2 regions of the Ensifer sp. Root127 genome follow, and region 1 is predicted to be linked to the other one. Evidence: riboswitches for the same ligand, from Rfam matches in the RefSeq annotation. Region 1 holds a riboswitch; the other holds the start of a gene.
The links. Region 1 has a riboswitch for thiamine pyrophosphate ahead of ASD03_RS18885 (ABC transporter permease). Riboswitches for the same ligand answer to the same signal wherever they lie in the genome.

Region 1 (11,764 bases):
CCGCTTTGCCAGCCTGATCGGAAGCTGCAAAATGAATGGTGTCGAACCCTACGCCTACCTGCGAGATCTCTTCATCAGCCTCGCCAACGGTCATCTCGCCAAAGATATCGACGCACTCATGCCGTGGGCCTATGCGCACCGCCGGATCAGCGCCTCACAGTGAGCTCGCCCGGGACTCTTCGATGAGCTCACAGGACATCCGCAAGCGATAGACCTGACCGCTGCAACCGCAAAATCAATGGGGTGGAGACGCCGCATACTCTTTTCATTGAGTTTGTTCAGAAGCGCAATGGTGTGGGCCCGGTCTAACGGTTGGTAGTGATCCCAACTACATCATAACATTGCTGCGCCTGTCTCCGTTTCTATCGACGAAACCGATCCAGGCGGTTGTCCGCAATGTATTTCTCGCAGATCTCGAGCTCGTGGGCGAGTTCGCCGATGCGGCGGGCATTGTCCCGAGTCCTGGCGAGCTCCAACTCAACCTTTAGTCGATCCCTCTGAGCGAGATAGCGTTTTGCGAAGTCGGCGGCGCGTTTTGCAGCGTCGGTCATTCTCACGAATTCCTTTTAAGTCCCTGCCGGCGTGGTGCCGCAGGAGCGTTCTATCACACCCAAATCGGAAGGTGCATTATCAATATGAACCGACGCACGCGGCGGCCCTTGCACTCGTCAAACAGTGGGAAGTCTTGTAGACGAAGGCTTATTCGGAACTCGCTGACGTCCTGACCACTGGCTACGGCCACACCAGCGCGAGCAACATAGTGATAACTGGAGCGCAGGAAGGAGGGATCTTGGACGATCTCGCCACGTTCGAGCAGCGGGTCGCGCGCCTAGTTGCCACTCACAGACAACCGGTTCACGGTATCGTCTCCCGAGATCTCAACACCGGTAGGCTTCACTCGTCGATGCTGCTCAAAAAGCTGAATGAGGGCGACTATGACGCCGTGCCCGCCGAACTGATGAAGTGGGTTTATACTGGCGGCAAGCGTGTGAAGGGTCTAATCAACCTCGACCGACCGAGGCTGGATTGGGGCGCAAAACGAGTTCGTCTCAACCAACACGCAACCGGCCGCACCGAAGGCTCCCAACTCGTGACAAAGGAAAACGTCAGCTGGGTTGCCGGCGTCCTTTCGATGACCGCATTCGCCTTCACCGGCACTGGTCCACACCAGTGGGCCGGGGACCTGGTCGTTGCATTCGTGGTCGGTGCAGTCCTCTTTATCCGTAATTGGCTCGGTCCGGCATGATCACCTGGCCGAAGATCCTCGGCGGCGCGCATCCTTGCGACAATCGCCGTTCCCAACGCGCCTGCACACCAAAGGCGGTGCGTGTCCTAAACCGCGTTATGCCGGCGCCTACACCTAAGGCCGACTACAGTTTCGGCACACCCCGACGGACTGTGCGTCCGCGCGGCAACGCTGACTGTTGCCCTGCATGCTCATCCAAAGCGAACGGCCGTGGAGTTGAAGCGGCACGAGCGTCATCGGAAGGTCCAGCGCTGCTGGAAGCGCGGGCCGTGTGGGGCAATGCGGCACAACATCTTAGGGCTCGTTATGCGGTCGGCACTGGCCGTCAAGAAGCCCGGTACATCTGCAATCGTGCCCATATCTATAGTGGGAAACCGATGCGGGTGGATCGCTAGGCCCCCCGTTGATGGAGCCATCGGGATGCTGAATTGGCGCTAGAAGTCCGAAAGCAGTTTCAAGCTCGCCATGAAGATCCAGACCCGCTGCGCCGTTGCGCGATCGAACGCGACCAGACGGGACCTGATCTCAACGCCGTTTCATTATGGTTGATCCCAACAATCGCCCCGTCGCCGACACGCTCGAAGGCGATTGCAACGAGAAGCTCCGCATATTGACCAATGCCCGCGACGGCCGTGAGCGCGGCCGAGAGCACAATCAATTCATCCTCGATAAAGCTGTCCATGAGCGATTGGTCGCAATGACGGCGAACTTCCACAAAGTCTGGTAGATCCCGACAGCCAAAACCGCGAACGAAAACGGCTGCTGGCACACCATTGAGGATGTCACTCTCTTAAAGCTGCCGACGGAAGGACCATTAAGCTTCACGTTCGCTTAAAGGGAAGCAAAAGCCAGACGTTCACCACCATGAACCCGAAATCCTCCGCTAAGCAGATCAAGACAAAGCCCAGTATCGTTGAACTGCTCGGTAGGCTTTTCGATAATTGCAGGGAGCGAAGACCGTCCACTTCATCACTTGATAAGGAACAACCGGCTGTCAATTTTGCGATTGACATCGTCCCAGTATTGCCTACAAATCCGGGTATTCCGAGGGGAGCACTTCACAGTGCTGAGATGGCGGTGAGCCGGACCCTTGAACCTGATCCGGGTCATGCCGGCGTAGGAACGGGAAAAGAGCCTCTTTCGGCAATCTAATCACGTCTTCGCTTTCACCTGGGTCTCCGTGATGTTTTGTCTGGAGATCGATCGATGCTGTCTTTTGCCAAGTTGCCGCCGGATGGCGGGTTTGCGTTTCGTCCGGGTCGCTGCGTCGGCTGACCGGCGATGCGCCTGGCGTTTACCTTTGGCCGTAGCCTTGTTGCGCTTGCTGTCCTTTGGCAGGCGGCGGTGTTTGTTTTTGCGCTGCCGCGCTATCTGTTACCGACGCCGGTCGAGGTGCTGGCCGTGTTTGCGCGACAGCCTGCATTTCTGCTTGAGCAGAGCCTTGTGACGATTGCCGAAATGCTGGCCGGCCTCGCGGTTGGTACGGCGTTCGGCGTGGCAACGGCTATCGGACTTGCGGCTTTTCCGCGGCTCGGAAAGCTTGTCTGGCCCTTTGTGCTCGTCCTTCAAGCCTTTCCCGTCTTCGTCATCGCGCCATTGCTGGTGCTGTGGTTCGGCTTCGGCATGGTTTCGAAGATCGTGATGGCGGCGATCATCATCTTCTTTCCCGTTGTGTCTGCGTTCTCGGACGGTCTACGCCGTACCGATACGCAGATCCTTGATGCCGTTGCGCTGACCAAGGCGAGCCACTGGCAGGCGCTAAGGCTCGTGCGACTGCCGCTGGCGTTGCCGGGGCTGGTCACCGGCCTGCGCGTTGCTGCCCCCTTGGCACCGCTCGGCGCCGTCGTTGGCGAGTGGGTAGGCGCTTCGGCCGGCCTCGGCTTCGTTATCGTCCAGGCAAATGCCCGCATGCAGACCGATGTCGTCTTCGCTGCGATGGCCATTCTTGCTGTGCTTGCCGTCGCCCTCAGGCTACTCGTCGATGAGGCAACACGTCCACTCGCGCACTGGGTGCGGGAAACCTGAACTTCTGAGATCAATTGGGAGAGTTCAAAGCATCATGATCCGCAAATCTCTGCTTTCCGCTAGCCTCGCTCTCGGCGTCGTCTTTTCAGCCGGTTCGGCAACGGCCGCCGAAAAACTGACGGTGATGCTGGAGTGGTTCGTCAATCCCGACCATGCGCCGATCGTCGTCGCGAAGGAGCTCGGCCTGTTCGAAAAGGCGGGGCTCGATGTTGAGTTGGTTCCGCCCGCCGATCCTTCAAGCGTGCCGCGTCTCGTTGCAGCGGGGCAGGCGGATATCGGCGTGCATTATCAGCCGAACCTGTACCTTGACCATGCTGCAGGCCTGCCTCTGGTTCGCATCGGCACCTTGGTCGAGACGCCGCTCAACACCGTCACCGTCCTTGACGACGGTCTGATCCGAAGCCTTGCCGACTTGAAGGGCAAGAAGATCGGCTTTTCCGTCTCCGGTTTCGAGGATGTGATGCTCGGACATATGCTCGCCTCGGCCGGTCTCAAGAAGGAAGATGTCGAACTGGTCAACGTCAACTTCGCCCTGTCTCCGTCGCTGATCGCAGGCAAGGTCGATGCAACGATCGGCGGCTTCCGGAATTTTGAACTGACGCAGATGCGGCTCGAGGGGCAAGAGGGCCGGTCCTTCTTCCCAGAAGAGCATGGCGTGCCCGTTTATGACGAACTCGTCTTCGTCACCGACAAGGCAAAGGTTGCCGACAAACGCTTGCGGCCTTTCCTGGCCGCGGTGGAGCAGGGTGCGATTTTCCTTACCAATCATCCGACTGAAGCTTGGAAGCTGTTCGTCAAGGCTTATCCGAACCTCGATGACGAACTCAACCGCAGTGCATTCACGGACACGCTGCCGCGCTTCGCCAAAAGGCCGGCGGCGCTCGACCGTGGCCGCTACGAGCGGTTTGGCGCTTTTCTCTCCGAAAGCGGGTTGATCGGCAAGGCACCGGCTGTCGACGATATCGCGGTGGAAATCCGATGACGGGTACATCGGACTTCGTCGACAGTGTTGCCGCATCGCTGGCGCTTGTGCGGCAGCGGCGCCCCCGCGTGCATTGCCTGATGAACACGGTGGTGCAGAAGTTCGTAGCCGATGGGCTGGCAGCTCTGGGTGCGATCCCCTCGATGACATCGGCCCTGGAAGAGGTCGAAGCTTTTGCCCAGCGAGCCGATGCGCTCGTCGTCAATCTAGGTACGCTTGATGAAGAGCGACGCACGGCGATCCGCTTGGCAACAGTCGTTGCGCGCCACGCCAATAAACCGTGGATCGTCGATCCCGTGCACTGCGACTATTCGCCGTCACGGCTCGCCTTCGCCCGAGAACTCATCGCGTCCGAACCTTCAGTTGTTCGCGGCAACGCCAGCGAGATGGACCTTTTTGGGGAGGTCAATGGCGCGCTGAAGATCAAGACCGGGGCAGTCGATGAACTCACACTGGATCTACATACGATCCGGGTTGAGAACGGCCACCCCCTCATGGCGCAGGTCACGGGTACCGGGTGCCTCTCCGGCGCCTTGATCGCAGCTTTCATGGCCGTCGAGCCGGATCGACTGAGGGCCGCCACGGGTGCATTGCTGACAAGCGGCATCGCCGCCGAAATCGCCGCGCGAAGCTCGAATGGCCCCGGGACGTTCGAAGCAGCCCTCCGCGACGCGCTCGCAGCGCTGCGCCCAGAGGATATCATTGTCAATGCGAGGATTTCCCATGCCGAAGGTTGACTACCGCCTCAACGCCCTCGTCGATGCACGCCTTGGGGACAAGGCGCATTTGGCTGATCTGGCGCGCATCGCCGCGCTCAATGGTGCGACGCTGATCCAGTATCGCGACAAAACGAGCTCGACACGGGAGATGATCGAACAGGCGCGGGCGATCTGCGCTGCTCTTTCAGACACCGGAGTGCCCTTCGTCGTCAATGACCGCATCGATGTGGCGCTCGGATCGGGCGCTGATGGCGTCCATCTCGGCCGGGACGACATGGACGCAGCCACGGCGCGCTCGATCATGGGCGATACCGCGATCATCGGCCTGACGGTCAAGAACGAAGCGGACGCTGAGACGGCGATTGCCTCGCCGATCGACTATGCTTGCATCGGCGGGGTCTATGAGACGCTGTCGAAGCACAACCCCGATCCGCCTGTTGGCCTCGAAGGGTTCGCCAGACTTCGTGCCATGCTTCTGGCGGCCAAGCCGAACCTGCCTGTCGGAGCCATTGCCGGTATAAATGCACAGCGCGCCGCGGACGTTGCAGTTGTCTCCACAATCTTCGCCGCTGTGGATCCAGCGGCGGCCACGCGCGAATTGGGCGCCTGTGTCGATAAGGCGCTGAGGGAGGCTTCGCGATGACCGCCATTGCAGTCACCATTGCGGGCTCGGATTCCGGTGGCGGGGCGGGCATCCAGGCAGACCTCAAGACCTTTTCGGCTCTCGGCGCCTATGGCGCGAGCGTTATCACCGCGATCACGGCGCAGAACACCAGGGGTGTCACGGCGGTCGAGGATATCTCGCCGGCAATTGTCGAAGCACAGATCGATGCGGTGTTTTCGGATCTCGCCATTGGCGCGGTAAAGATCGGCATGGTGTCCCGCGGCGAGACGATCGCGATCATAGCCGACGGACTCCGCCGATACGGCAAGATGGCCGTGCTCGATCCTGTGATGGTCGCCACATCCGGTGACCCGCTGCTACGCCCCGATGCGATTGCTACTTTGACCGAGCAGTTGGTGCCACTGGCGCTGATCGCCACGCCCAACCTGCCGGAGGCGGCATTGCTGACCGGGCGCGCGATCGCGACGGATGAGGTGGAGATGGCCCGGCAGGCGGAGATCATTCTGAAGGCCGGCGCGCGTTCGGTGCTAATCAAGGGCGGACACGGGCACGGCCCCGAGGCGACGGATATCTTTTTCGACGGAGGAGACCCCGTCCGATTGACGGCGTCGCGCATCGAAACGACGAATGATCACGGCACGGGATGCACGCTGTCGGCGGCGATCGCTGCCGGGCTTGCAGGCGGAATGTCAATCGCAGACGCCGTCATTGCCGCCAAGGTTTATCTACACGGTGCCATCGTTGCCGCCGGCGATCTCAAAGTCGGGCAGGGACGGGGACCAGTCCACCACTTTCACCGCTGGTGGCAGCCCGATGTTCGCTAGCGCGGCGCAGGCGTTTTCGCTGCAACTGGAGCGAACGCTAGAGCTTGCCGGAGCGTTTCTGCTTGCGCTCCTGCTCGTCACCATCACGCTCACAGTTGTTCTCCGATATGCGGCGGCAAGTGGATTTACCGGGGCAGAGGAAGCGGCGAGCTGGTTGCTGGTGGCACTTGTCTCGGTCGGGTTGCCACTTGCCTCGACCGCTGGGGGATTACGGATCGATCTGTTCGAGGGGGGGAGCGGCGTTTGGTCATGGCCACGACCATGCGCAAGTTTTACGCCGCTCGTCGCAGTTCGTTGGGGGCGGCAACACCGAATCGTGGCTCTGGCCTAGGCGCATCGCACTTCGGGATCTACGCGCGCTGCTCTCCGGCGCCATCACCCTGCTTGGTTGCATCGTCCTGATATCGGGCAGCGGCAAAGCGGCTCTTGATCTTGGCGGCCCTTCGCCGTCGCTCGGCCTGGCCGAAGGACTGCGTCCGGCCATGTTGAGTGCCGGGGGCGTGCTGGCGATCGTTGCGGTTCTGCTCCGCCACCTCGCAGAGGGTCGCCTCGTCGCATTCGTTTCGATGCTTGTGGTTGCCGTCGGATTGCATTGTTCGGTCGGTGTCGCGCCGGCCCTGGGCCTGGCACCGCCCAGCGTCATGCTTTGCTGTCAAGGAAAGGACGGACCATGACAGAGGATAACGTTTTTTACGTCGGTGTCGATGTCTCGAAATCCAAGCACGCGATCGCAATTGCCGAGGGCGGACGCAATGGAGAAGTTCGGTATTTCGGCGAGATCGAGGCGACGCCGGCGGCCGTGGAACGGTTCGTGCGCAAGTTTGAGAGCAAGTCTCGACACCCGCACTTCTGCTACGAAGCGGGTCCGACCGGTTATGGGCTTTATCGCCAGCTCGTTGAACTCGGCCACCGCTGTGATGTCGTAGCGCCCTCGCTGATCCCGAAGCGGGCGGGCGAACGGGTCAAGACGAACCGGCGCGATGCGGTCAGCCTGGCGCGGCTTTTGCGGGCCGGTGAGTTGAAGGGAATATGGGTTCCCGACACGGTGCATGAAGCGGTGCGCGATCTGGTGCGGGTGCGGGCCGCAGCGAGCGAAGATCTGCGCAAGAAACGCCAGCAACTGCTCTCGTTCCTGCTGCGCCATGGCCGCGTGTTTACTGGCCACAAGAATTGGAGCCGTGCGCATGTCCGCTGGCTGGCGTCGCAGAAGTTCGACCATCCGGCCCAGCAAATCGTCTTCCAGGACCAGATCGACGTGCTCACCGATGCGCAGAACCGGCTGGAGCGGCTGGATGCTCAGCTGTCCGAGCTGGTGCCCAGTTGGTCGATGGCACCGGTGGTCGCGGCCTATCAGGCGCTTCGCGGCGTCTCCTTCCTTGTTGCCGTCACCTTCGTCAGCGAAGTCGGCGATGTACGCCGCTTCGACAACCCGCGGCAGTTGATGGCTTTCCTGGGCCTCGTACCCTCGGAACGGTCGACCGGTGAGACGGTCAAACGCGGCGGCCTGACGCTGGCCGGAAACCGCCGCGCGCGCCGCGTCCTGGTCGAGGGCGCCTGGAGCTATCGCCATCCCGCCAGGGTGACGGAAACCATTCGCGTCCGGCTTGAGGGTCTGCCGAAGGCGGTGCGGGAGATCGCCTGGAAAGCGCAGACGCGGCTGTGCGGCCGCTACCGGCGCCTGACGGCTGCGGGCAAGAAAAACCCCATCGTCGTTGCGGCGATCGCGCGCGAGATGGCAGCGTTCCTGTGGGCCATCGGCCACCAGGTCGAACCGGTGCGCTGACGATGCGGTGCGCTGCTACCTTAAGGGTCCAAGTTGCAACCAGCTGCCCCCCAGCGCGGGCGCCGCCTCATTGAGGGGCTTTGCCCGCGCCGGAGCCTCGGCGGACATCAGGGGCAGCACGGAGACGGGATGGGCCGCGGTGGGGAGTTCCCGGCGACCCTATGTGGCTGGACATCAGAATCCAACGCCCGACTTCTAGACAGGGATGGCCCAAGACGAATTACGGAAGTGCGGTAACCAACCCGCGGATAAGAGCTGGATCAACCGTCGTCTGAAGGCCCATCCCGTCCCCGCGCTGCCCCATCAACGGTAACAAATCGGTGTCAAAGACATGCGGCGCATAAGTCCGCGTATCACCCTCGACCACGGTCATAAGAGGGTTCTCACTGCCCTATCATCGGTCTACATTGCCGCGAATCATGTGCCATAGGTTGACGAATGCAGGGCCCACACCATAGCCACGCGCCGATGAAGTCGAGTATTGCTCATCTCCCTGAGCGTAAGCAGGTTGAGCTCGCGCACGTTGTCGAGGTGCTGCATGAGGAGTTCGAGGACGCGCTGAAGGACGGTACTGCCGACTTCAAAAAACGCGGTCGAATACTGAAGATCGTTCTGTTCGGTTCTTACGCACGCGGGAACTGGGTGGATGAGCCGCATACTAGGAAGGGCTATCGCTCGGATTACGATATCCTTGTTGTTGTGAACAACAGCAAGCTCACGGACTTCGCACGTTATTGGGCAAAAGCGCAGGACCGATTGCTGCGTCTCTCCGGAGTGGAAACACCAGTTAGCTTGATCGTCCACTCTCGTCGCGAAGTGAACACCGCTCTCTACGAGGGCCGGTATTTCTTTGTCGATATCCGGTGCGATGGCATCGTATTGTATGAAATAGACGATGAGCCACTCGCGGAGCCAAAACCCCTGACGCTTACCCAAGCTTATCGTGTGGGGAAGGAACACTTCGACAGCCGCTTCCCTTATGCGCGTGATTTTTCCAAGGGCGCACAATTCTACGCGAGTGCCGGCAATCTAAGCTTAGCTGCTTTTGAACTGCACCAGTCGATCGAGCAGGCCTATTCTACGCTTTTGCTGGTTTTGACCAACTACAGCCCAGCCTCTCATAACCTGAATTTCCTGCGTCGTCGCGCCGAAGAGCAGCATCGCGAGCTGGCGGAGATCTGGCCGCGAGATCAGCAGCGCTTCGTTGCGTGGTTTAACATTGTCAACGAAGCCTATGTAAAGGCGCGTTATTCCAGGCACTTTGAAATCACCGAGGAAGCACTGTTGTGGCTACTGAGCCGGACTGAGGCACTCATCGATCTCGTCGAAAATGCCTGCCGCATCCACCTTGAATCTCTCAAATCAGAAACTGGAAGCCCCAAAGAACCAAGCGAATAAAGCCCGACACCAGGTGTCTTTGGCGGCATCTTGATCATGCATCAGTTTCTGGGATGGGGCGCCAACGGATCCGGGTTGCACCATTGTGTGCGCGCGGCTTGCGGCGTCTCCTGGGCGAAGGCCGTAGCGATGAAGGCGGACACGACACGGCGGCCGCTCTTGCCGGTATGTGCCAGCACATTGCGCATGAAATGCACCCGGCCCTTTGCCATGTCGCGCACAGGACCTTGGGGACGGCCGCCTTGAGGCCTTCCTGCACATCGGAAAAGACGAGCTTGACGGCGCGCTGAACTGGCCTCGTCCAGGAAGAGAGGGCCGGATCTTAGATCATAATTCGTCCCGACTAGGCCTCGCCCCGCTCCATCGCCAGTTCTGCCTCGAGGCTCTCGGTGTCGCGGAAGATCGTGGCGACCGCCAGCACACGTCCGCCGCGCCTGAAGCGCAGGAGGCAGTCCCTGGCGGGAATGTCGCCCTCGACTTCTATTTCGTCCCATCTCTCGGCATGGCCGACATAGTTGATCGGAACGTCGTAATGTTGGCTCCAAAAGAACGGCACATCCGTGAACTTCTTTCGGCGTCCGAGCATGTTGAGTGCGGCCGCAGCACCTTGCCGCTGCGCCACCACCCAGTGCTCCACCCTGATGTTCTCGCCACTGTAGGGATCGGGCCACCGGGCAATATCGCCGGCCGCATATATGCCCGGCACACTGGTCTCAAGATATGCGTCGACCAGAACGCCCCGATCGGTGGCAAGCCCGGCCGCTTCGGCGAGACCGATCCGCGGCCGCACGCCGATGCCGGCAACGACCATGTCTGCGGCCAGGATGCCGCCGCTGCTCAGTTGGATCTCCTTTGCACCGATGCTCGTCACGGTATCCCCAAGGTGGAAGATGACGCCATTTTCCTCATGCAGGGCGCGGATGAAATCGCCGATCTGCGGCCCCAGTATCCGTTCCATCGGCCGTTCGTCGGGCGCCACCACATGTACTTCGACGCCGCGGGTCCGAAGGGCAGCGGCAACTTCGAGGCCGATGAAGCTGGCGCCCAGGACGACAGCGCTGCGTGCAATGCCGATTTGCGCGATGATCTTCCGGCTGTCGGCAAGCGAGCGCAACGTGTGGACATGAGGCTGGTCGGCGCCGGGGATGGTCAGGCGAACCGGTTCGGCACCTGTTGCCAGCAACAGTCTGTCGAAGGCGACCCGAGCTCCGTCGGCGAGCAAGATTTCGCTCGCGCGGACATCGATGTCTGTAACCCTGGTTCCGAGGCGCAAGTCGATGCCGTTCTTGGCATAGAAGCCCTCCTTGCGCAGCGGGATCCAGTCCTCCGGCGCCTTACCGGCGAGATAGTCCTTCGAAAGGTTAGGGCGGTCGACGGGCAGCGCCTCGTCATCGCTGATCATGACGATGGCGCCCTGAAATTGTTCGCGCCGCAGCCTCTCGGCGGCGGCAAAGCCGGCGGCGCCACCACCGACGATGACGATCTTTTCGGGAGCCGCCCCGGCATCGCCTTCGCGTGGGGCCGGCGCCTGCTTCTTGCGCTTCTCGCCAACGATTATTTTGTCGCCGCGCTGTTCAACCGACCAGCATGCGAGCGGCGATAACGCTGGAGCACGCAGGGCCTCTCCGGTGCGCAGGTGAAAGCAGGCGTGATGCCAGGGGCAGCGGACGGTGTCGTCGGCGACGAGGCCATCGACCAGCGGCCCACCGTAATGCGAGCAGTTGGCGGCTATCGCGAATATCTCGGATCCGCGGCGCAACAGAATCACCGGCTCGCCATCGCGATGACCGACCAGCTTGCCGCCATCGGGAAGATCGGTGAGCGCAATGCCGAGGGCGAGGTCGGGTCCGGTCGGGCCTGAATGGTTAGCGGCCATCTTCTCCTCCGTCGAAGGGCAGCTGCCGGTATCGTCCACTGCGACGCTGGGCTTACCTACCCAACAGGCAACTCCTCTGGGATTGTCCGCCATTCCGGCTCCCAGGCAAGTGAATTTGACCTGAAGTTGCGTGCAATCTTTGCGATATGCCTAATCGGAGCCAAGCGCGGTCGTTCCCGCGCCGGGGCAGTCGCTAGGTGCGGGGCGTATCAACCAGGAAATCCTGGCGCGTCAGTGCGATGTCGGCAAGCGTGTAACGGTCGAGGGTGTTCTGGAACGACGACAG
Region 2 (11,764 bases), on a different contig from region 1:
TGTTGGCTGTGATCTCGCCCTCGGGCGAAATGAAGGTTCCGCCGCCGTAGGATGCCACCCATTCGAGCGCGTCGCAGGTCAGCCCTTCATAGGCTCGCCCCTGCCAGACATAGCCCCACATGTCGGGACTGCCCGATGCCCGCTCCTTGTCCTGGATGAGCTTCGCCGTCTCGGTGAGCTCCCGCCAGGTCTTCGGCTCGGCCTTGCCGTACTTCTCCAGAAGGTCCTTGCGATAGAACATCAGGCCGGCGTCGACGAACCACGGCATTGCCAGCAGCTGGCCATTGATGGTCGCGTCGGCAAGAGACGATTCAAAATGGCTGGAAACTTCGTCGGCAGGCACCTTCTGCCGGAGATCGACGAGGTGCGACGCGAGCGTGCCGACCCAGATATTGTCGAGGGTCAGGACATCGACGTCGCCGGACTTTCCGGCGAGCAGCTGCTGGTAGAGCGGCAGCGCCTCGCCCCAATTGGCCGGCATCTTGTTGATCTTGACAGTATTGCCGGTTTCCTTGGCCCAGGCCTCGGAGGCCGACTGGCAGAGCTCGAGCTCCGCGCCGGCCGAGCTGCAGAAAATCGATACTTCGGCCGCAGCCGCTGGAAATGCGGCAAACGCCGCGGTGGCCAAGGCGGCCGCTTTCACACACTTCGTCCAATGCATTCTCGTCTCCTCCCCAGAAAACGCTTTGCCTCGATCAGTGATGACAAATTACTATACCGTCCAGACGGTATAGTAAAGTGGGGAGAACGAGAATTTCACAGGAGCGTTGGCGGCCCGGCAGCAAACCGCCAGCCTATGACCTAGGGCGGCAACGCCACGAGGCTATCCCGCAAAAGAAAAAAGGCGTGGCCCACCAGAAAGTGGACCACGCCTTGCCGCACCGAGATGCGGTCTTGCCCTGGGAGGCAGCTTTATTCGGCTGGCTGAAGACCCGGAACCGGGCTTTCCGGCAGCGCCCGGCCGCCAAGGGTTGCGGCAAGCTGGGTCTCATCCAGTTCGCCTTCCCACTTGGCGACCACGATGGTCGCAACCGCGTTGCCGACAAAGTTGGTCAGTGCCCGGCACTCCGACATGAAGCGGTCGATGCCGAGGATCAGCGCCATGCCGGCAACCGGCACCGCCGGCACGACCGAAAGCGTGGCGGCAAGCGTGATGAAGCCGGCGCCGGTAATGCCGGCTGCACCCTTGGAGCTCAGCATCGCCACGAGCAGCAGCAGCACCTGGTCGCCGAGCGACAGCGGAATGTCGGTCGCCTGGGCAATAAAGAGTGCGGCGAGCGTCATGTAGATGTTGGTGCCGTCGAGGTTGAAGGAATAGCCGGTCGGAATGACCAGCCCGACAACCGAGCGCTTGCAACCGGCCTTTTCCATCTTGCTCATCAGTCCCGGCAGCGCCGCTTCCGAAGAGGATGTACCGAGAACGAGCAGCAGTTCTTCCTTGATGTAGCGGATGAGGGCGACGATCGAGAAGCCGTTGTAGCGGGCAACCGCGCCGAGCACGACGAAGACGAAGAGCAGCGAGGTCAAATAGAATGTGCCGATCAGCATGGCGAGATTGGCGATCGAACCGACGCCATATTTGCCGATGGTGAAGGCCATGGCGCCGAACGCACCGATCGGCGCCGCCTTCATCAGGATCGCGACCAGCTTGAAGATCGGCAGCGTCAGCGCGTGCAGGAAGTCGACGACAGGCTCCGCCTTCTTGCCGACCATGGCGAGGGCCAGGCCGAACAGAACGGAGATGAACAGCACCTGCAGGATATCGCCCTCGGCAAATGCGCCGACGAGCGTGGTCGGAATGATGTTCATCAGGAAGCCGGTGATCGACTGCTCATGCGCCTTCTCGGCGTAGGAGGTGACCGCCTTGACGTCGAGCGACGCGGGGTCGATGTGCATGCCGGCGCCGGGCTGCACCACATTGGCCACGATCAGGCCGATGATGAGCGCGAGCGTCGAGAAGGTCAGGAAGTAGATCATCGCTTTGCCGGCGACCCGCCCGACCTTGGCGAGATCGGTCATGCCGGCAATGCCGGTGGCGACGGTCAGGAAGATGACCGGGGCAATAATCATCTTCACCAGGCGGATGAAGGCATCGCCTAGCGGCTTAAGCTGCGTGCCGACCTCCGGGTAGAAATGGCCGAGCAGGATGCCTGCGGCGATGGCCGCCAGAACCTGGACATAGAGATGACGATAGAAAGGTGTCTTGCCGCGCGGTTCCGCGGATTGGTCGATAATCATGATATCCTCCACTTAGGCCCAGTCCGGCGTCATGCCGGGCCTCCCAGGCCCTATTTCCGAAGCGCGACAGCTCGGGCTGTCATGAGGATGTCATTTGCAATGGGCGTGCCAGATCGCAGCACAGCTGATCAGGCCATTGAAATATCGCCATTTTTTCGAGAATCTTGGATCACGCACACGAATATTTGAGCGGATATCCGCACAGATCATCTGGAAACTTGCGCGGAATAATGCACAATTCCGCCATGTCCATGCCCGCGCCCAGCCCTATCAATCCAGAGGATCTCGACCGGCACATGCGCCGCGCCTGGCTGATTTTTGCCGCGCTAGCGTTAGTGCTGCTGGCAGCGGGGCTTTTTTTCGCCGGCGAATATGGGCGAAACAAGGCGCTTGAAACCGTCGACATCCAGAGCCGCATCGATGCCAATCTCAAGGCCTCGCTGCTGAGGGCAGTGCTGGAGCGGCAGCGCGCGCTGCCTCTGGTACTGGCAGACGACGTAGAGGTGAAGACGGCGCTTGAGAAGGGTGGCGACCAGCCGTTGCAGCGGCTCAATCAAAAGCTCGAGGCGCTGGCCGCCAATACGGATGCGGCGGTGATCTACGCGATTGGCCTCGACGGCGTGGCGGTGGCTGCCAGCAACTGGCGCGAGCCAACCAGCTTCGTCGGCAATGACTACGCTTTCCGCGAATATTTCCGGCTGGCGATGCGCGATGGCAAAGCCGAGCATTTCGCCATGGGCACCGTCAGCAAGCGGCCAGGCCTCTACATATCAAGACGTGTCGACGGGCCTGACGGCCCGATTGGCGTCGTGGTCGCCAAGCTCGAATTCGGCGGGGTCGAGGCCGATTGGCTCGCCTCCGGCAAGCCGGTCTATGTCACCGACCGGCGCGGCATCGTGCTGATCACCAGCTTCCCGTCCTGGCGCTTTATGACGACCCGTACCATTCCCGGGGATCGCCTCGCCGCCATCCGCGACAGCCTGCAGTTCGGCGATGCCTCCCTGCTGCCGCTGCCGTTCCGCCGGATCGAGCCAACGAGCAATGGATCGAGCGTGCTGACAGCGCTTCTGCCCGGCAGCAGCGAGCGGCAGTACCTCAGGGTCGAGACCATGGTTCCCTCGACCAGCTGGCGGCTGGAGCAATTGGCACCGCTAGACGCAGCCCTTGGCGCCGCGAGCCGCGAGGCAAGGCTGCTGGCCCTTGCCGTTATCGTGCCGCTGCTGGCGCTTGCCGCATTCCTTCTTCGCCGGCGCCAGGCTTTGACGCAGGTCGCGGCCAACGAACGCGCCGCGCGCGATGAGTTGGAACGCCGAGTGGCCGAGCGCACACAGGACCTAAGCCTCGCCCGAGATCACCTCGAAACCGAGATCTCCGACCACAGGCGCACGGGCGAGAGGCTGCAGGCGGTGCAGCAGGAACTGGTCCAGGCCAACCGCCTGGCAATCCTCGGACAGGTGGCGGCGGGCGTTGCCCACGAGATCAATCAGCCGGTCGCAACCATCCGCGCCTATGCCGACAATGCGCGCACCTTCCTCGACCGCGGCCAAAAAGAAACCGCCGTCGAAAATCTCGAAAGCATCGCTGCGCTGACCGAGCGGGTCGGCACCATCACCGACGAACTGCGCAGCTTTGCGCGCAAGGGCCGTTTCGTCGCCGAACCGACGGCGATGCGGGAGGTGATCGAAGGCGCTCGAATGCTGCTGCGCAGCCGCTTTGCCGGCCGCATGGACGCGATCGTCATCGACCTGCCTGATAACGGCCTCAGCGTGCTCGGCAATCGCATCCGCTTGGAACAGGTGCTGATCAACCTGTTGCAGAATGCCCTGGAAGCCCTCGGTGATCGGGCAGACGCTGAGATCCGTGTGCGGTGCGAGTTAGGCCCCTCCGAAACAGTTTCGCTTGTTGTCGCCGACAATGGTCCGGGCATTCGGCCCGATATCCTCGAAGACCTTTTCACCCCGTTCAACACCTCCAAGGATGAAGGCCTCGGTCTCGGCCTTGCCATCTCCAAGGAGATTGTCGCTGACTATGGCGGCGACATCGAGGTCAAGACCGGCCCAGAAGGCACCGTCTTCACCGTGCGTTTGAAGAGGGCCTGAGCGATGCAGCAATCCGTATGCCTCGTCGACGACGACAGCGAACTCAGGCGGGCGATGAAGCAGACGCTGGAGCTTGCCGGCCTCGCGGTCTCCGCCTTTCCCGGCGCGGCGGAAGCGCTCGCAATCCTCAACCCGGATTTTGACGGCATCGTCGTCAGCGATATCCGCATGCCCGGGATCGACGGCCTCACGCTGTTTCGCCGGATCGCCGACTTCGACCCCGACCTGCCCGTCATTCTGGTCACCGGCCACGGCGATATCCCGATGGCCGTTCAGGCCATTAAGGACGGCGTCTATGATTTCATCCCGAAACCCTTTGCCGCCGACCGTCTGGTGCAGAGCGCACGCCGCGCCTTGGAAAAACGCCGGCTGGTGATGGAAAACCGCGCGCTGAAACGCGCAGCCGAAGTCGCCGGTGAGAGCCTGCCGCTGATTGGCCAGACACCGGTCATGGAACGGCTGCGCCAGACCTTGCGGCATATCGCCGACACCGACGTGGATGTGCTTGTTGCCGGCGAAACCGGCAGCGGCAAGGAGGTGGTGGCGACGCTGCTGCACAATTGGAGCCGGCGCCGCAACGGCAACTTCGTGGCGCTGAACTGCGGCGCACTGCCGGAAACGGTAATCGAGAGCGAGCTTTTCGGCCACGAGCCCGGCGCCTTCACCGGTGCCCTGAAGAAGCGCGTCGGCCGTATCGAGCATGCGAGCGGCGGCACGCTTTTCCTCGACGAGATCGAGGCGATGCCGCCGGCAACGCAGGTCAAGATGCTGCGAGTGCTTGAAGCCCGTGAGATCACGCCGCTTGGCACCAATATCGTGCGCCCCGTCGATATCCGGGTCATCGCCGCGGCCAAGATCGACCTCGGCGACCCGGCCCAGCGGGGCGATTTTCGCGAGGATCTCTATTTCCGGCTGAACGTCGTCACCCTGTCGATCCCGCCGCTGCGCGAACGCCGGGACGATATCCCCCTTCTCTTCTCGCATTTCCTGACGCGGGCAGCCGAGCGTTTCAAGCGCGACGTGCCGACGCTTTCGCCGGCCGTCAGCCACTATCTGATGTCTCATTCCTGGCCGGGCAATGTGCGCGAGCTCTCGCACTTCGCTGAGCGCGTCGCCCTTGGCGTCGAAGGTTCGCTCGGCCAACCGATTGCCGCGGCGCCGACCAGTGCCGGCCTGCCCGAGCGGATCGAGCGCTACGAGGCGGAAATTCTGAAAGAAGCGCTGCGGGCGCAGCACGGCGACGTCAAGGCGACGATCGAAGCGCTCGGCATTCCGCGCAAGACCTTCTATGACAAGCTGCAGCGGCACGGCATCAACCGTGCGGATTATGCCGATCGCCGGGGATCAGAGAAGTCCGGCCGCTAGCGCATTTCCAGGAAAAGTGCGGAGCGGTTTTCCGTCAGGAAATGCGCAAAAACCAAAAGAACGAGCGTGCCCGCGGCTTCGTCTCATCCGGAAACGCTCTACCGGGCAATCAACAGGCCTGACACGCAACCTTCGGATTAACGCTTGACTGCGCATCCGGATCGATGGCTATCTCTAGGCATTCACCAGGGGGGTCCCGTCAAGGGGCTGAGATACTGCTGGGCGGATCGGCTTTGCCGACCGAGGCGCAGTGACCCGTTGAACCTGATCCAGTTCATACTGGCGTAGGGACGGTGCAGACATTGACGCCACGATTCCGTCATTCGCGCGGAATTTCAGGCGAACATGTCTTTTCCTTCCGGCTTCAGAACTGGGTCTCCAACCGCAAACTTGGAGCCTCATCATGAATATTGCCACCAAACCCGCAGAACTCTCGGTCACAAAAGGCCCGCTTCCCGCCTCGAAAAAGGTCTACAAGCCAGGCACGATCCATCCCGACATCCGCGTTCCCATGCGCGAAATCACCCTGCACCCGACGTCGGGCGAGCCGCCGGTCACCGTCTACGACGCCTCCGGTCCCTACACCGTAGAAGATGCCAACATCCGCATCGAGGACGGTTTGCCACGACCGCGCCGCAACTGGATCATCGCTCGCGGTGATGTCGAAGCCTATGACGGACGCGACGTGCGGCCGGAAGACAACGGCTTTGCCTCCGGCGACCGGCTGACGCCGACCTTTCCCTTCCGCCACGCGCCCTTGCGCGCGACCGGGCGGCGCGCGGTGACGCAGCTTGCCTATGCGCGGGCCGGCATCATCACGCCCGAGATGGAGTTCGTCGCCATCCGCGAGAACCTTGGCCGCGACGCTGCACGCGTCACGCTACGCGACGGCGAAAGCTTTGGTGCCCATATCCCCGATCACGTCACCCCCGAATTCGTCCGCCAGGAGATCGCCAGCGGTCGCGCCGTGCTTCCGGCCAACATCAACCACCCGGAGTCCGAGCCGATGATCATCGGCCGGAATTTCCTGGTGAAGATCAATGCCAATATCGGCAACTCCGCCGTCACTTCGTCGATGGCCGAGGAAGTGGAGAAGATGGTCTGGGCGACCCGCTGGGGCGCAGACACGGTCATGGACCTGTCGACCGGCCGCAACATTCACAACATCCGCGAATGGATCATCCGCAACTCGCCCGTGCCGATCGGCACCGTGCCGCTCTACCAGGCGCTGGAAAAGGTCAACGGCATCGCCGAGGATCTGAGCTGGGAGGTCTATCGCGATACGCTGATCGAGCAGGCGGAACAGGGGGTCGACTACTTCACCATCCATGCCGGTGTCCGGCTGCACTATATCCCGCTGACGGTCGACCGGGTCACCGGCATCGTCTCGCGCGGCGGCTCGATCATGGCGAAGTGGTGCCTGCACCACCACAAGGAGAGCTTTCTCTACGAGCACTTCGAAGAGATCTGCGACATCTGCCGCGCCTATGACGTCTCGTTTTCGCTCGGCGACGGCCTGCGCCCGGGCTCGATCGCCGATGCCAATGACGCGGCGCAATTTGCCGAACTGGAAACGCTGGGCGAGCTGACGAAGATCGCCTGGGCGAAAGACTGCCAGGTGATGATCGAGGGCCCCGGCCACGTGCCGATGCACAAGATCAAGGAAAACATGGACAAGCAGCTCGCTGTCTGTGGCGAGGCACCGTTCTATACGCTTGGGCCGCTGACGACCGACATCGCCCCCGGCTACGACCACATCACCTCCGGCATTGGTGCTGCGATGATCGGCTGGTTCGGCACGGCCATGCTCTGCTATGTGACACCGAAGGAACATCTGGGGCTTCCCGACCGCAACGACGTCAAGGTGGGCGTCATCACCTACAAGATCGCGGCCCATGCCGCCGATCTCGCCAAGGGGCACCCGGCGGCCCGCACGCGCGACGACGCCCTGTCGCGCGCCCGCTTCGAGTTCCGCTGGGAGGACCAGTTCAACCTGTCGCTCGATCCGGAAACCGCCCGCTCCTTCCACGACGAAACCTTGCCGAAGGAGGCGCACAAGGTCGCGCATTTTTGCTCCATGTGCGGGCCGAAGTTCTGCTCGATGCGGATCTCGCACGACATCCGCGCCGAGGCGCAGAAGGAAGGTTTTCAAGCGATGGCGGCCAAGTATCGTGAGGGTGGCGACCTCTATATGCCGGTCGACAGCGAGGCAGACGTACGGGGATAACGACCACGCCAGAAGGGGCGGCAACCCCGCCCCTTCTGGCGCCCGGCGGGCTCCGGCGCTCTTTACGCAATGGCCCATCTCTTCGTCATGCTCGGGCTCGACCCGAGCATGACATTGGAGGCAGCCGGCCTGTTGATACGAGGCTGACACAGAGGTGCCGGCTGGATGCTCGGGTCAAGCCCGAGCATGACGGTGAGAGGAATTGTTGCCGCATCAGCATCTTGATCGCTCCAAGGAGGTCGCACCCGGCCCCTTCCGGCGCCCTAAGGGCTGCCTGCAAGCAGAGCGCCGACATCGCGCAGAACATTGGCACCGGCGACGAGGTCTGCCGGATCCGTGTGTTCGCGCGGATTGTGGCTGATCCCGTCGTGGCTCGGCACGAAGATCATCGCAGCCGGCGCGATGCGGGCGATCATCTGGGCGTCGTGGCCGGCGCCGGAGGTCATCCGCCGGCTCTTCAGCCCACGGGCCTTCGCGGAAACTTCAATCGCCGCGACGACCGCACTGTCGAAACTGACGGGCTCGAACCGGGCGAGACGCTCGACTGAGACGGTCACATGCTCTTCCTGCTCAAGCCGGTCGAGAAAGCCGGAAAGCGCGCTTTCAAGCGCCCTCAGGCGATCCTCGTCCGGGTCGGGCAGGTCGATGGTAAAGACCGCGCGCGAGGGGATGACGTTGATCGCGTCCGGCTCGAAGCGCATGGTTCCGATCGTCGCAACGCTCGGCGCGTTTGATCGCGCGATGTGCTCGCGCAGGAACAGGCCGACGCGCGCGGCAGCAAGGCCCGCATCGGAGCGCATCGCCATCGGCGTGGTACCGGCATGATTGGCAACGCCCTCTATGGTCACGCGCTGCCAGGAAATCCCTTGCAGATTTTCGACGGCGCCGATCGTGGTCGCTTCGCGCTCAAGCACCGGCCCCTGCTCGATGTGCAATTCAACATAGGCATGAGGTTTCAGAAAGCCGGGCTCCGCGGTGCCGGCGTAACCTATGCACGCGAGTTCCGCTCCGAGCGTCGTGCCATCGGTTCCGACCGTCGCAAGCGCGGCTTCGACCGCAAGGCCGCCCACATGAACAAGCGACCCCAGCATATCGGGCGCGTAGCGCACCCCCTCCTCGTTGGTAAAGGCCGCGACGACGATCGGGCGGACAGGCGCGAATCCCTGCTCCTTCAGTGTCTCGATGACTTCGAGGGCGGCAAGCACGCCGTAGCAGCCATCGTAGATGCCGGCATTGATGACCGTGTCGATATGGGAGCCGAGCATTAACGGCGATTGCCCGGCGTTATCCTGGCTTTGCCAGACGCCGAAGATATTGCCGATGCGGTCGACGGCGATCTCCAGCCCCGCGGCCTGCAGCCAAGCGACTAGGCGGTCCCGCCCGAGCTTGTCGGTGTCAGACGCAGCAAGCCGTGTCAGTTGCCCCTGATCGTTGCGCCCGATCGCGCCGAGTTCGCGGATGCGGGTAAGCAGACGTTCGGCATTAATGGACTGATGAGACATGACGGCGCCGCCTTCAATCGTGTTTGTATTGAGCATCGCGACTGTCACTGCCCCACATCCGGTGCGGCCAGCCGTTGCCGGACGATTTCGGCGTGGAACCGGGCACCGAAGATCAAGGCATCGTCATTGAAGTCGTAATGCGGATTGTGCAGCGGCGCGGATTCCTGGCCGTTGCCGATAAAGACGAAGCAACCCGGCACATGCGCGAGGAACCGGGCAAAATCCTCCGATCCGGTCATCGGCTCGGCGGCGACGGCGACATTGTCCGTCCCGAACACCGCACCGGCCGCTGCGAAGGCATGATCGACGAGAGCCGGATCGTTGAGCAGCGGCACGAACTCACGCGTATAGGTCACCTCGACCTCGCAGCCATAGGCATCCGCCGTCCCCTTGGCGATCGTGCGCATCTGCTGTTCGATCCTGGCGCTCACCTCAGGTCGGAAGCTGCGCGCATCACCAAGAATGCGGGCCAGGCCTGGCAAGGCATTGCGCGTGCCGTCGGTGATCAATTCGGTCACGGAGACGACGGCGATATCGGCCGGAGAGAGCCTTCGCGAAACGATGGTCTGGAGATTGACCACTGTCGCGCAGGCAGCGACCAGCGTCTCGTTGCCCGCGTGAGGTCGCGCGGCATGGCCGCCGACGCCCTTGAGCGTGACCTCGAAATTGTCTTCGGCCGACATGATGGCGCCGGCACGGGTCTCGAACTTTCCGACCGGCAGGCCCGGCATGTTGTGCAGCCCATAGATCTCGTCGAAGGGAAAGCGTTCCAGCATGCCATCGGCGAGCATGGCAAGTGCACCCTTCCCCCATTCTTCAGCTGGCTGGAAAACGAAGCGCACGGTCCCGTCAAAGCCACCCTCCTCGGCCAGCAGCTTTGCTGCGCCGAGCAGCATCGCCGTATGGCCGTCGTGGCCGCAGGCGTGCATCGTGCCGGGCCGGGTGGAGCAATAGGCAATTGTCCCCTGTTCCGCGATACGCAGCGCATCCATATCGGCACGCAGCGCTATGGCGCGATTTCCCGTTCCATGCCGCAGCGTGCCGATCACCCCGGTGCCACCGATACCTTCGGCGACCTCGTCAAGGCCGAACTCCCGCAGCTTGGCGGCAACGAAGGCCGCTGTCCGCTTTTCCTCGAAACCGAATTCCGGATGGGCGTGCAGGTCATGACGCCACGCCGTCATCTCCGCCACAAGCTTGTCGATATCCGTGTTTGCCATCCGCGTCATACCCTTTCCAATTTCTCAGCCCCGGCGACATCAGCCGGCGCGAGGCCAACCAGCTCTTCGTAGCGTTCAGGATCCGTGGCACCTTCGGTATTGATCACCAGGATCCGCGAATTGGCATCAAGGCCGAGGGCGGCGCGCATGTTCGGGTCTCCGGCGACCGTGATGAGGCCAGCCAGCCCGACACCGCCGCTTTCGCCAGCAACGATTGCCGGATCGCCCCCTTTCGGGCGAGCGAGGCGGTTCATGATCGAAACGGCATCCTCCTCGTCGATCATCATGAAGGCGTCGGCAACACGCGAAAGAATGCGCCAGGCGACAAGAGAAGGCTCGTAACATTCGAGCATCGCCATGACAGTTGGCTCGCCATGTGGCACTTTCACCGGATGGCCGGCCCTTGCCGTTTCCAGCAGGCAGGCAGCTCGGGCCGGCTCGACTACGACGAAGCGCGGCCGGTCATGACCGTAACGCAGCGCCAGGTGCCCGGCCGTTGCAGCAGCGATTCCGCCGACGCCGGCTTGCACGAAGACATGCGTCGGTGGTGCGTCGATCGTCCGCAAGGCTTCGCACAAAAGCGCCGTATATCCCTGCATGACCAGACCGGGAATATATTCGTATCCCGGCCAGGAGGTGTCCGATACGACGGTCCAGCCACGCTCGTTGCAGACCTTCGCCGCAAACTCCACCGAGTCGTCATAGGTTCCTTCGACCCGGACGATCTCGGCGCCGTAATGCGCAATCGCCTCTATGCGTTTCTGGCTGACACCGGAATGCACGAAGATCACCGATTTCGCACCGACAAGCTCAGCGCCCATCGCCACTGAGCGACCATGGTTGCCATCCGTGGCGCAGCCGAACGTCATTTGGCGCGCAACCGCGCGAACGTCAGGGCGCGTGAGATCGTCTATGTCGACGTCCAGGCCTGTCTGCTTCCGGACCCCGTCAAGCACCAGCCGGATCACCGCGTAGGATCCGCCAAGCGCCTTGAAACTGCCGAGCCCGAGCCGATGGCCCTCGTCCTTGACGAAGATTGCTCCGACCCCGAGTTCGGCCGCAAGCGCCGGCAAGGAATGAAGCGGCGTCGGCCGATGATCGTCACGGCGCGAT

Region 2: another riboswitch for thiamine pyrophosphate. It lies ahead of thiC (phosphomethylpyrimidine synthase ThiC); the one in region 1 lies ahead of ASD03_RS18885 (ABC transporter permease).

What each region holds. Positions count from the first base shown of each region.
Region 1 is NZ_LMDX01000017.1:18,320-30,083, forward strand. It holds gene ASD03_RS18865 (IS66 family transposase) at 1-163, shown strand, start outside; gene ASD03_RS18870 (hypothetical protein) at 363-551, opposite strand; gene ASD03_RS18875 (hypothetical protein) at 791-1,246, shown strand; gene ASD03_RS18880 (hypothetical protein) at 1,701-1,928, opposite strand; TPP riboswitch at 2,284-2,386, shown strand; gene ASD03_RS18885 (ABC transporter permease) at 2,528-3,271, shown strand; gene ASD03_RS18890 (ABC transporter substrate-binding protein) at 3,309-4,253, shown strand; gene ASD03_RS18895 (hydroxyethylthiazole kinase) at 4,250-4,990, shown strand; gene thiE (thiamine phosphate synthase) at 4,977-5,615, shown strand; gene thiD (bifunctional hydroxymethylpyrimidine kinase/phosphomethylpyrimidine kinase) at 5,612-6,421, shown strand; gene ASD03_RS18910 (hypothetical protein) at 6,411-6,752, shown strand; gene ASD03_RS18915 (hypothetical protein) at 6,772-7,014, opposite strand; gene ASD03_RS18920 (IS110 family transposase) at 7,092-8,204, shown strand; gene ASD03_RS18925 (nucleotidyltransferase and HEPN domain-containing protein) at 8,673-9,602, shown strand; partial or broken gene ASD03_RS18930 (transposase) at 9,683-9,882, opposite strand; gene ASD03_RS18935 (FAD-dependent oxidoreductase) at 9,946-11,478, opposite strand; gene ASD03_RS18940 (Rrf2 family transcriptional regulator) at 11,672-11,764, opposite strand, start outside.
Region 2 is NZ_LMDX01000054.1:322,039-333,802, forward strand. It holds gene ASD03_RS36670 (ABC transporter substrate-binding protein) at 1-661, opposite strand, end outside; gene ASD03_RS36675 (dicarboxylate/amino acid:cation symporter) at 913-2,238, opposite strand; gene ASD03_RS36680 (sensor histidine kinase) at 2,469-4,337, shown strand; gene ASD03_RS36685 (sigma-54 dependent transcriptional regulator) at 4,341-5,702, shown strand; TPP riboswitch at 5,880-6,011, shown strand; gene thiC (phosphomethylpyrimidine synthase ThiC) at 6,106-7,929, shown strand; gene ASD03_RS36695 (Zn-dependent hydrolase) at 8,193-9,431, opposite strand; gene ASD03_RS36700 (M20 aminoacylase family protein) at 9,476-10,651, opposite strand; gene ASD03_RS36705 (diaminopropionate ammonia-lyase) at 10,657-11,764, opposite strand, start outside.